One region of the Clostridium sp. TJA032 genome, then DNA from elsewhere that is predicted to be linked to it. Evidence: predicted binding sites of a transcription regulator. Region 1 holds the regulator's gene; the other holds the start of a gene.
The links. The regulator Rex, encoded in region 1, represses fermentation and respiration genes when NADH is low (regulators of the CRP and FNR family bind a similar motif). The targets are predictions, from matches to a motif close to ATTGTTAANNNNTTAACAAT.
Positions count from the first base shown of each region.

Region 2: the regulator Rex is predicted to act here: its motif matches at 2,984-3,003, upstream of AC4FRL_RS03890 (DUF1002 domain-containing protein).

Region 1 covers NZ_JBZEFB010000003.1:40,544-46,011, reverse strand. Annotated here, with positions in the region: gene AC4FRL_RS08490 (heavy metal translocating P-type ATPase) at 1-1,202, shown strand, start outside; gene AC4FRL_RS08485 (redox-sensing transcriptional repressor Rex) at 1,670-2,308, shown strand; gene AC4FRL_RS08480 (short-chain-enoyl-CoA hydratase) at 2,570-3,352, shown strand; gene AC4FRL_RS08475 (acyl-CoA dehydrogenase) at 3,393-4,532, shown strand; gene AC4FRL_RS08470 (electron transfer flavoprotein subunit beta) at 4,550-5,329, shown strand; gene AC4FRL_RS08465 (electron transfer flavoprotein subunit alpha/FixB family protein) at 5,350-5,468, shown strand, end outside.
Region 2 covers NZ_JBZEFB010000001.1:854,669-859,337, reverse strand. Annotated here, with positions in the region: gene AC4FRL_RS03895 (AAA family ATPase) at 1-2,859, shown strand, start outside; gene AC4FRL_RS03890 (DUF1002 domain-containing protein) at 3,165-4,259, shown strand; gene AC4FRL_RS03885 (biotin transporter BioY) at 4,434-4,669, shown strand, end outside.

The sequences.
Region 1 (5,468 bases):
ATAAAAAATCACCAACAGAGAAATTTATAACGAAGTTTGCAAGATATTATACACCAGTTGTAGTATTTTCAGCTTTAGCTCTTGCCATAATACCTCCTTTAGTTATGGGAGAAAGTTTTTCTCCTTGGATTTCAAGAGCTTTAATATTTTTAGTTGTTTCTTGCCCTTGTGCATTAGTTGTATCTATACCACTTGGTTATTTTGCTGGAATAGGTTTAGCATCTAAAAATGGTATATTAATAAAGGGTAGTAATTACTTAGAAGCTTTAAATAATGTAGAGAGTATAGTTTTTGATAAGACAGGAACTTTAACAAAAGGTACTTTTAAGGTTCATAAAGTACAAAGTACAAGCAATTTAAAGGATGAAGAATTATTAAAGTTAGGAGCTTATGCAGAGTATTATTCAAATCATCCTATTGCTAAGTCTATAGTTAGTGAGCTAAAAGAAAAAGTTGATAAATCTTTAATTTCAGATTATGAAGAGATTTCAGGTAAAGGAATAAAGGTTAAAATTAACAATGATATCTTTTTAGCTGGTAATTCAAAATTAATGGATATGTTTAATATAAAAATATCTAAAATAGATGAAATAGGAACTGTTGTTTACTTAGCAAATGAAAAAACTGAGTTAGGATATATAGTTATTTCAGATGAAGTAAAGGATGATTCTAAAGAAGCTATAAGTGGATTGAAGCAAATAGGAGTAAAGCAAACTATAATGTTAACTGGAGATAATGAAAAAGTTGGAGATAGTGTAGCTAAAGAACTAGGAATTGATAAAGCTTATTGCAGTTTACTTCCTCAAAATAAAGTTGAAAAGTTAGAACATATTTTTAAAGATAAAAGTAAAGGAAAAAAGATTGCCTTTGTTGGTGATGGAATAAATGATGCACCTGTTTTAGCTAGGGCTGATATAGGAATAGCTATGGGTGGTGTTGGTTCTGATGCAGCTATAGAAGCAGCAGATGTAGTTATAATGGATGATAAGCCAAGTAAGATAATAAAGGCAATAAAAATAGCTAAAAGAACAAATGCAATTGTATGGCAAAATATAATTTTTGCTTTAGGTATTAAGGTTATAATTTTAATATTTGGTGCTTTAGGAATGGCTAATATGTGGGAAGCTGTATTTGGAGATGTAGGTGTAACATTAATAGCTGTTTTAAATTCAAGTAGAATATTAAAGAGTAAAAATTTATAAGCGTGAAATTTGTCTAATGTTGTTGACAATGGTTAAATTTTTTGCTATCTTAATATGGTAAGAATACTTTCAGGCATAGGGTATAGATTGTAAATAATTCCCTTAAACTTTTATATTAAACATTATGAAATGTTTAAATAGGCTTGTGTGCACGTAGGGTTTTAGCCACGCAAGCCTTATTTTTTTTGTAGAAATTTATTAGATAAGTATAGATATGTTATAGATTACATAGTTTTAATAATATTAATTAAGAAAATAAAAATTTCTAATATTTGTAAAGAATACACAAAAATACATATATTTTTCATAGTAAAACCAAAAGAATGTTAAAATATAGACAAACTTTTTAGGGTATGATAATATTTTATAAGGTTAATTTTGTAATTTTATCATTAGATTTTAGAATATAGTCTAAAAAGTAATTGCTTTTTAAAAAAATAAAAATTTTAGAAAGAGGTGCTATTTAAATGGAAAAGAAAAAAGGCATATCTATGGCTGTAGTAAAAAGATTGCCTAAATACCATAGATATTTACAAGAGCTTATGGAAAATGATGTTGATAGAATATCTTCAAAAGAATTAAGTGAAAAAATAGGATTTACAGCTTCTCAAATAAGACAAGACCTTAACTGCTTTGGTGATTTTGGTCAACAAGGTTATGGTTATAATGTTAAGGAGTTATATAATAACATAGGAAATATTTTAGGCCTTAATAGAGATTATAATACAGTTATAATCGGTGCGGGAAATATAGGTCAGGCTATTGCAAATTACAATAGTTTTAATAAATTAGGCTTTAAATTAAAAGGTATTTTTGATGCTAATCCAAGAATGTTTGGCATAAAAATAAGAGATATTGAGATACAGGATGTTGAAAATTTAAAAGATTTCGTGAAAGAAAATGATATAGAAATAGGAATAATTTGTGTTCCTAGAACTAATGCACAAAAGGTATGTAATGACTTAGTTGAAGGTGGAATAAAAGGTATATGGAACTTTGCGCCTTTAGACTTAAATGTTCCTAAAAATGTAAAAGTTGAGAATGTACATTTAAGCGAAAGTATGATGACTTTAGTGTATCTTTTAAATCATAATGACGTAAAATAAATTGGATTTATTTTATAAAAATTTGTTTAAAATGGAAAATTAGTATTAGATTTTCAAAAAAATATATTGAAAAATTTACTATTAAGTTTTATAATTTAATTGAAGTACAGGGTACTTCAATTATTTTTTTGCCTTTGCTTGTTACAAAATTAACAATTAATTATGTGAAAGTTTAGGATAATAATGGTTATATTGTTATAAATTACTTTAAAAGTCATTTACAACCGTATATCCGCTATGGTATATGAGGGAGGAAATAAAATGGAATTAAATAATGTAATCTTTGAAAAGCAAGGAAACATCGGAGTTTTAACAATTAACAGACCTAAAGCATTAAATGCACTAAACTCAGAGACACTAAAAGATTTAAATACTGCTATAGAAAATATAGAAAAAGATGATGATTTGTATGTTGTTATTTTAACAGGCGCTGGAGATAAAGCTTTTGTTGCAGGTGCTGATATAGCAGAAATGAAAGACTTAAATGAAGAAGAGGGTAAAGAATTTGGATTATTAGGAAATAAGGTATTTAGAAGATTAGAGAATTTAGACAAGCCTGTCATTGCAGCAATTAATGGTTTTGCTTTAGGTGGTGGATGTGAAATTTCTATGTCTTGTGATATAAGAATAGCTTCTTCAAAAGCTAAATTTGCTCAACCAGAAGTTGGTTTAGGTATAACACCAGGTTTTGGTGGAACTCAAAGATTACCAAGAATAGTTGGACAAGGCAAAGCTAAAGAACTTATTTATACAGGAGATATTATAAAAGCTGATGAAGCTTTAAGAATTGGGTTAGTAGATAAAGTTGTTGAACCAGAAAAATTAATGGAGGAAGCAATGACTTTAGCAAAAAAAATAGCTAATAATGCACCAATAGCTGTTAAGTTATGTAAAGATGCAATTAATAGAGGTATTCAAGTTGATATAGATTCAGCTGTAGCTATAGAAGCTGGAGATTTCGGAAAATGTTTCTCTACAGAAGACCAAAAAGAAGGAATGAGTGCTTTTTTAGAGAGAAGAGAAAAAACTTTTAAAAATAAATAATTTTTAAAATGGTTGTATGGATTTAAGGAGGGTAATTAAAATGAACTTTCAATTAACAAGAGAACAAGAATTAGTTAAGCAAATGGTTAAAGAATTTGCTCAAAATGAAGTTAAACCTATAGCGGCTGAAATAGATGTAACAGAAAGATTTCCAATGGAAAATGTTAAAAAAATGGCCAAATTAGGAATGATGGGCATACCTTTTAGTAAAGAGTTTGGTGGCGCAGGTGGAGATACTTTATCTTATATTTTAGCTGTTGAAGAATTATCAAAGGTTTGTGCTACTACAGGGGTTATAGTTTCAGCCCATACTTCTTTATGTGCTTCTTTAATAGAACAATTTGGAACACAAGCACAAAAAGAAAAATATTTAATTCCACTTGCAAAAGGGGAAAAGTTAGGAGCTTTTGGATTAACTGAGCCAGGAGCAGGAACTGATGCAGCTGGTCAACAAACTACTGCTACATTAGATGGCGATAACTATATTTTAAATGGAAGTAAGATTTTTATAACTAATGGAGGAGTTGCAGATACTTTTATAATCTTTGCCATGACAGATAAAAGTCAAGGAACAAGAGGTATTTCTGCATTTATAGTTGAAAAGAATTTTCCAGGCTTTTCAATTGGTAAATTAGAAGAAAAAATGGGTATAAGAGCTTCATCAACAACTGAGTTAATTATGGAAAACTGTGTAGTTCCAAAGGAAAACTTAGTTGGAAGAGAAGGAAAGGGATTTGGAATAGCTATGAAGACTTTAGATGGTGGTAGAATAGGTATTGCTGCTCAAGCCTTAGGTATAGCAGAAGGTGCTTTAGAAGAAGCAGTTGCATACATGAAAGAAAGAAAACAATTTGGTAGATCATTATCAGCATTCCAAGGACTTCAATGGATGGTAGCAGAAATGGATACTAAAATAGAAGCTGCAAGATTTTTAGTATATAAGGCAGCTTGTTTAAAAGAAGAAGGTAAACCTTATTCAGTAGATGCTGCAAGAGCTAAGTTATTTGCTGCAGAAGTAGCCATGGATGTTACAACTAAGGCAGTTCAATTATTTGGTGGATACGGATATACTAAGGAATACCCAGTTGAAAGAATGATGAGAGATGCTAAAATAACTGAAATATACGAAGGAACTTCAGAAGTTCAAAAAATGGTTATTGCAGGAAGCATATTAAGATAATTTAGGAGGGCTTTGAGATGAAAATAGTAGTTTGTTTAAAACAAGTACCAGATACAACAGCTGTTAAAATAGATCCAAAAACAGGAACTCTTATAAGAGATGGAGTTCCATCAATAATAAACCCAGAAGATAAGCACGCTTTAGAAGCTGCCTTACAATTAAAGGATAATAATGGAGCAGAAGTAACTGTTTTAAGTATGGGACCACCTCAAGCTAAATTAGCTTTAAGAGAAGCTTTATGTATGGGAGCAGATAAAGCAATTCTTATAACTGATAGAGCTTTTGCAGGAGCAGATACATTAGCTACATCAAAGGCTTTAGCAGGAGCATTAAAGAAATTAGATTATGACATAATATTTGCAGGAAGACAAGCTATAGATGGTGATACTGCACAAGTTGGGCCTGAAATAGCTGAACACTTAAATATCCCTCAAGTAACTTATGTTCAAGGTGTTAAAGTTGAAGAAGATGGCTTATTAGTAAATAGAGCTTTAGAAGATGGATATGAATTAATAAAAGTTAAACAACCAGTACTTTTAACTGCAATAAAAGAATTAAATGAACCAAGATATATGAATGTTAAAAATATATTTGATACATCTGATGATGAAATCTTAGTATGGTCAGCTGATGATATAGATGTAGACAAGTCTCAATTAGGATTAAAGGGTTCACCAACAAAGGTTAAAAAATCAATGACTAAAGAGGCTAAGGGTGCAGGAGAGATAGTTAAGGAATCACCTAAGGATTCAGTTAATTATGTACTAGGTAAATTAAAAGAAAAGCACTATATCTAAGATTATGGGAGGTATTTAAGATGAATAAAGCAGATTTTAATGGCGTTTGGGTTTTTGCTGAGCAAAGAGAAGGTCAATTACAAAAAGTTTCACTAGAATTATTAGGTGAAGGTAGAAAAATAGCTGATAAATTAGGGTC
Region 2 (4,669 bases), on a different contig from region 1:
AAAGATGAGGATGTTCAATACATAAGTAATAAGTTTTTAATAAATAAGGATAAAACTTTATATAGAAGGGCTTTAAGTGAAAAGGATAAAAATAAGGTAATAAAGAAGAAACTATTAAAAGAAATAGATAAGGTAAAGGAACAATTTGATATAGATATAATAATAGGTCTTGATGAAAATCAAGAAATTGATGAGAGAGCAGGACTTTGTAATTATATAGAAGATAATTTTAGGGAGAAGGGAAGTTTAAGCTTAGAAGAATACATATCTTATAAAATATGTAAGCCTATAATAAATGTAATTAGAAAAGAGTCTATTGAGGCAAACAGTAGATTACTTATATATGTAGAGGATGATAGTATTTATTGTAAATCTAATGATAAGATTTATAACTTAGGAAATTATACAAATCCAACTTTAGAGGAAGTTAGATATAAGTTAGAGTCAATAATTGGAATGAGGGAACTTAAAGAGTTTATAGATAAGATAGAAAATAACTTTAAGGTGCAAAAAATAAGAGAGAAACTTGGATTAAAAACAACTAAAATCTCTTTGAATATGATATTTGCAGGAAATGCTGGAACAGGAAAAACAAATGCAGCAAGAATAACCTTTGAATATTTATATGCTTTAGGAATGATAAAAGAAAATATATTTAAAGAGGTTAGTAAAGCAGATTTTATAGGGGATGGAATTAATGATACTGCAAGAAGAACAAATGAAATAATAGAATCTGCCTTAGGAGGAGTTTTATTTATAGATGAGGCATATTCTTTATGTAAGGATGAAAATGATAAAACAGGACATGAAATAGTAGATGCACTTTTAAAGGGAATAGAAGATAATAGAGATAATATAACAGTTATTTTAGCAGGATATGAAAAGGATATGGAAAAGTTTTTAAGTTTTAATCAAGGCTTAAAATCAAGATTTCCAAATGTAATAAAATTTGAAGACTATACCCCTTCAGAAATGTATGAAATAGCAGTTAACATTGCAAAATCTAAGGGATATAGAATTGCAAAAAATGCAAAGGCAGGGCTTATTGAATTATTTTCTAAAAATCAAATGGTAGGCAAAAGTGATTTAGGGAATGCAAGATTTGTTAGAAATATTGTAGAAAATGCTATAATGGATGCCTCTAAAAAATATTTAGTAAATAAGGAAAGAGCTATTGACCTTTTAGAGAAAGATAATTTTAACTTTAAGGTAAGTGCAAAATTTAATTTAGAAGAAAAATTAAAAGAAATAATAGGCCTTGATGAAGTTAAGGACTTTTTAAGAAGTCAGTATAAACTTATTATAGCTCAAGAAAAAAGAAAATCTGTTGGAGTAAACACAAAGATAGAACAAAATTTAAATATGGTTTTTGCAGGGAATCCTGGAACAGGAAAAACTAGTATAGCTAGATTAGTAGCTGAAATGTTAAATAGTATGGGTCTTTTAAAAATTGGACAGTTAATTGAAACTGATAGGTCAAGTTTTGTCTCAGAGATTCAAGGAGAAACTTCAAAGAAAACAGAGGAAAAATTTAAAGAAGCTATAGGTGGTGTTTTATTTATAGATGAAGCTTATACTTTAGCTAATGATTCTATAGGAAGGGAAGCTATAGAAACACTTTTAAAATTAATAGAGGATTATGCAGGAGAGGTAATAGTTATCTTAGCAGGATATGAGGAGGAAATGGAAAACTTTTTTGATGTTAATATAGGTTTAAGGTCAAGATTTCCTCTTTGGACTAAATTTGAAGACTATAATCCTAATGAACTTTTAGAGATGGCAATAAAATTAATAGAATCTAAAGGTTTTAAGCTTTCTAAAAATGCCTATTCAGAGCTTAAGAAAAATTTTGTTGATATATATGAAAATTCAGATGCTCAATCTGGAAATGGAAGAATGGTAAGAAATTATGTAGAACAACTTATAAGAAATCAAAGTATTAGAATTGCAGAAAGTGATATAAGTGTTTATGAAATGAATCTTATAAATACAAAAGATATAAAAGCTATGAATGCAATAAAATATGATAATCACTTTGACTTAGAAAAGAGATTAAATGATTTAATAGGTAATGAGGAACTTAAGGATTTTCTAAGAGGACAATATAAACTAATGAAAATAAGAGAAAAAAGAAAGAAGCTTGGTTTTAAAGTTGATTTAAATAAGTATATGAATATGGTATTTACAGGTGAGAGTGGAACAGGGAAAAAGACTGTTTTAAATATATATTCAGAAATGTTATATAGCATGGGAATAATTAAGGCTAAAAATATAGTTCAAATAGATAAGTATGAATTTATGGCTATGATTAACTCAGGTATGAAAGTAGAAGATATATTAAATAGGCATACTGGGAAAGTGCTTTATATAGATAAGTGGAATACTTTCTATGGAGAAGAAAGATATAATGAGATTGTATCAGACCTTATAAAATTTATAGATAGCAATAGTAATAGAATAATAATTGTCTTAGGTGGAATAAGAGGAAAAATGAAGGAGCTTATTTTAAGTAATGAGGGGTTAAATTATAGATTTCCTCTTTGGATTGACTTTGGCAATTATAATGAAAAAGAATTATATGATATTGCTTTAAGTACTTTAGTTAAAAAGGGCTTTACTTTAGAAGAGGAAGTTAAAAAAACTTTAGAAAACTCTATTGGGGATATGCAAAAGAAATTTGGAGAATTAGCTCTTAAAAATGGACTTATGATAAAGCAGTTTTTAGATAATTTAATAAGAGTGCAAAGTGTTAGACTTTGTGATGAAGGTTTTGATTCAAGTACAATAAATAAAATTACAGTAGAGGATATACAAAAAGGGGTAGAGTTGTTTTTAAAGAAGAACATAACACAGAATTAGGACTATTTTAAGTATAAAAGATAAATATAAAGTAATATAGATAAATAAAACCTAGTATAATATAAAGTTATACTAGGTTTTGTTTATTAGAGTTTTTATGAAATATTAAAGTAATTAAATTTTAATTTTTAATATTTTATAAAGTGATATAATTTTAAAACATAGAGTTAAATTTAATAAAATTTAATTTAAAAAATTAAAATAAAATTAAAAATAGGGAGGGAGTTTGAAAAGAGATTTTAATCTATTTTCAATAAATTTATATGGCTAAAAGAAAAAGGTTTATAAAATTTATATGTGGTGCTTTGATTAGTACATTAACAATTGGCTTTAGCACTGAAATTTTTGCAAAGGAGCAAAAAAGCGAAGCAGTAGTTACTTTAGGAGCTAATTTAACAGAGGCAGAAAGAGCAGAGATGTTAAAAGCTTTTGGAGTAAAAGAAAATCAAGTTAAAATAATAAATGTAACAAATCAAGATATAAGAGAACAGTTAGGTTTAGATACTAGCAAACCAATACCTAAAAGTAGTCAATCAATCTCTAGTTCTTATGTAGTTGTTAAGGATAAAGGTGGAATAAATGTAATTACAAATAACTTAACAGAAGTAACAGGGAGTATGCTTGCAAATGCACTTCTTACTTCAGGAGTAAATAATGCTGATGTAAAGGCTGATGCACCTTTTAAAGTTACAGGAACAGCAGCTTTAGCAGGAATATTAAAGGGTTTTGAAGATGCCTCTGGAGAGGAATTAGCTTTGCCAAAAAAGGAAGCTGCAAGAGAAGAAATATCATTAACTAACAATTTAAGTGATGCTAAAACTAAAGATGGAGAAACCTTAGGAAAAGATGAGGCCGCTGTAGTTGTAAATGATATTAAGACAGATGTAATAAAAGATAAACCTAAAAACGATGAGGAAATAGGGAAAATAGTAAATAATGTTACTAATAATTACAATATAATATTAACTCAAGGACAACAGGAGCAGACAATAAAATTTATGTCAAAAATAAATGATTTAGATTATAATTATGCTTCTATGAAAGAGTCTTTAAAGGACATGAATGAAAAGTTAAATAAGGTTTTAGAAGAAACAGGTAGACATTTAGAAGAAAGTGGTATTATAGAAAAGGCTTTAAATGGTATAAAAAATATTTTAGGAGATATAAAAGACTTTATAGTAAATATGTTTAGTTCAGCTAGTGAGAAGGTTAAAGATGGAATAACTTATGATGAAAATGGAAATATAATTATAAAGACTGGTAAAAATCAAGATGATTTAGAAAATCAAGAAAATATACAAGATAAACCTGAGGATAACTCTGAAAATACTACTAATACTAACAATAATAATAGTAATAACAATAATAACAATAATAATAACAATAATAATAACAATTAAAGAATTATCTTAAGAGCCTATGTGATTAAAAATTTTCATATAGGTTCTTTTAATATCCTTATTGTAAACCTTAAATAATTAATTGGTTGACAATAAGGGTTTCATACTATATTATAATATTTGTAAATTTAAAAAATATTTACTTAATATTTATAAAAGGAGAAGAACTAATTTATGCGTATTAAAACAAGAGATTTAACTCTTATACCTATTTTTGCAGCACTTACAGCTATAGGAGCTTTTATAAAAATACCAATTCCTATAGTACCATTTACTTTGCAATATTTTTTCTGTGCCTTAGGTGCAATATTACTTGGAGCTAAAAGAGGAGCACTAGCACAAATAGTATATGTTTTAGTTGGGCTTTTAGGAATCCCTATTTTTACGCAGGGAGGTGGACCTTCTTATAT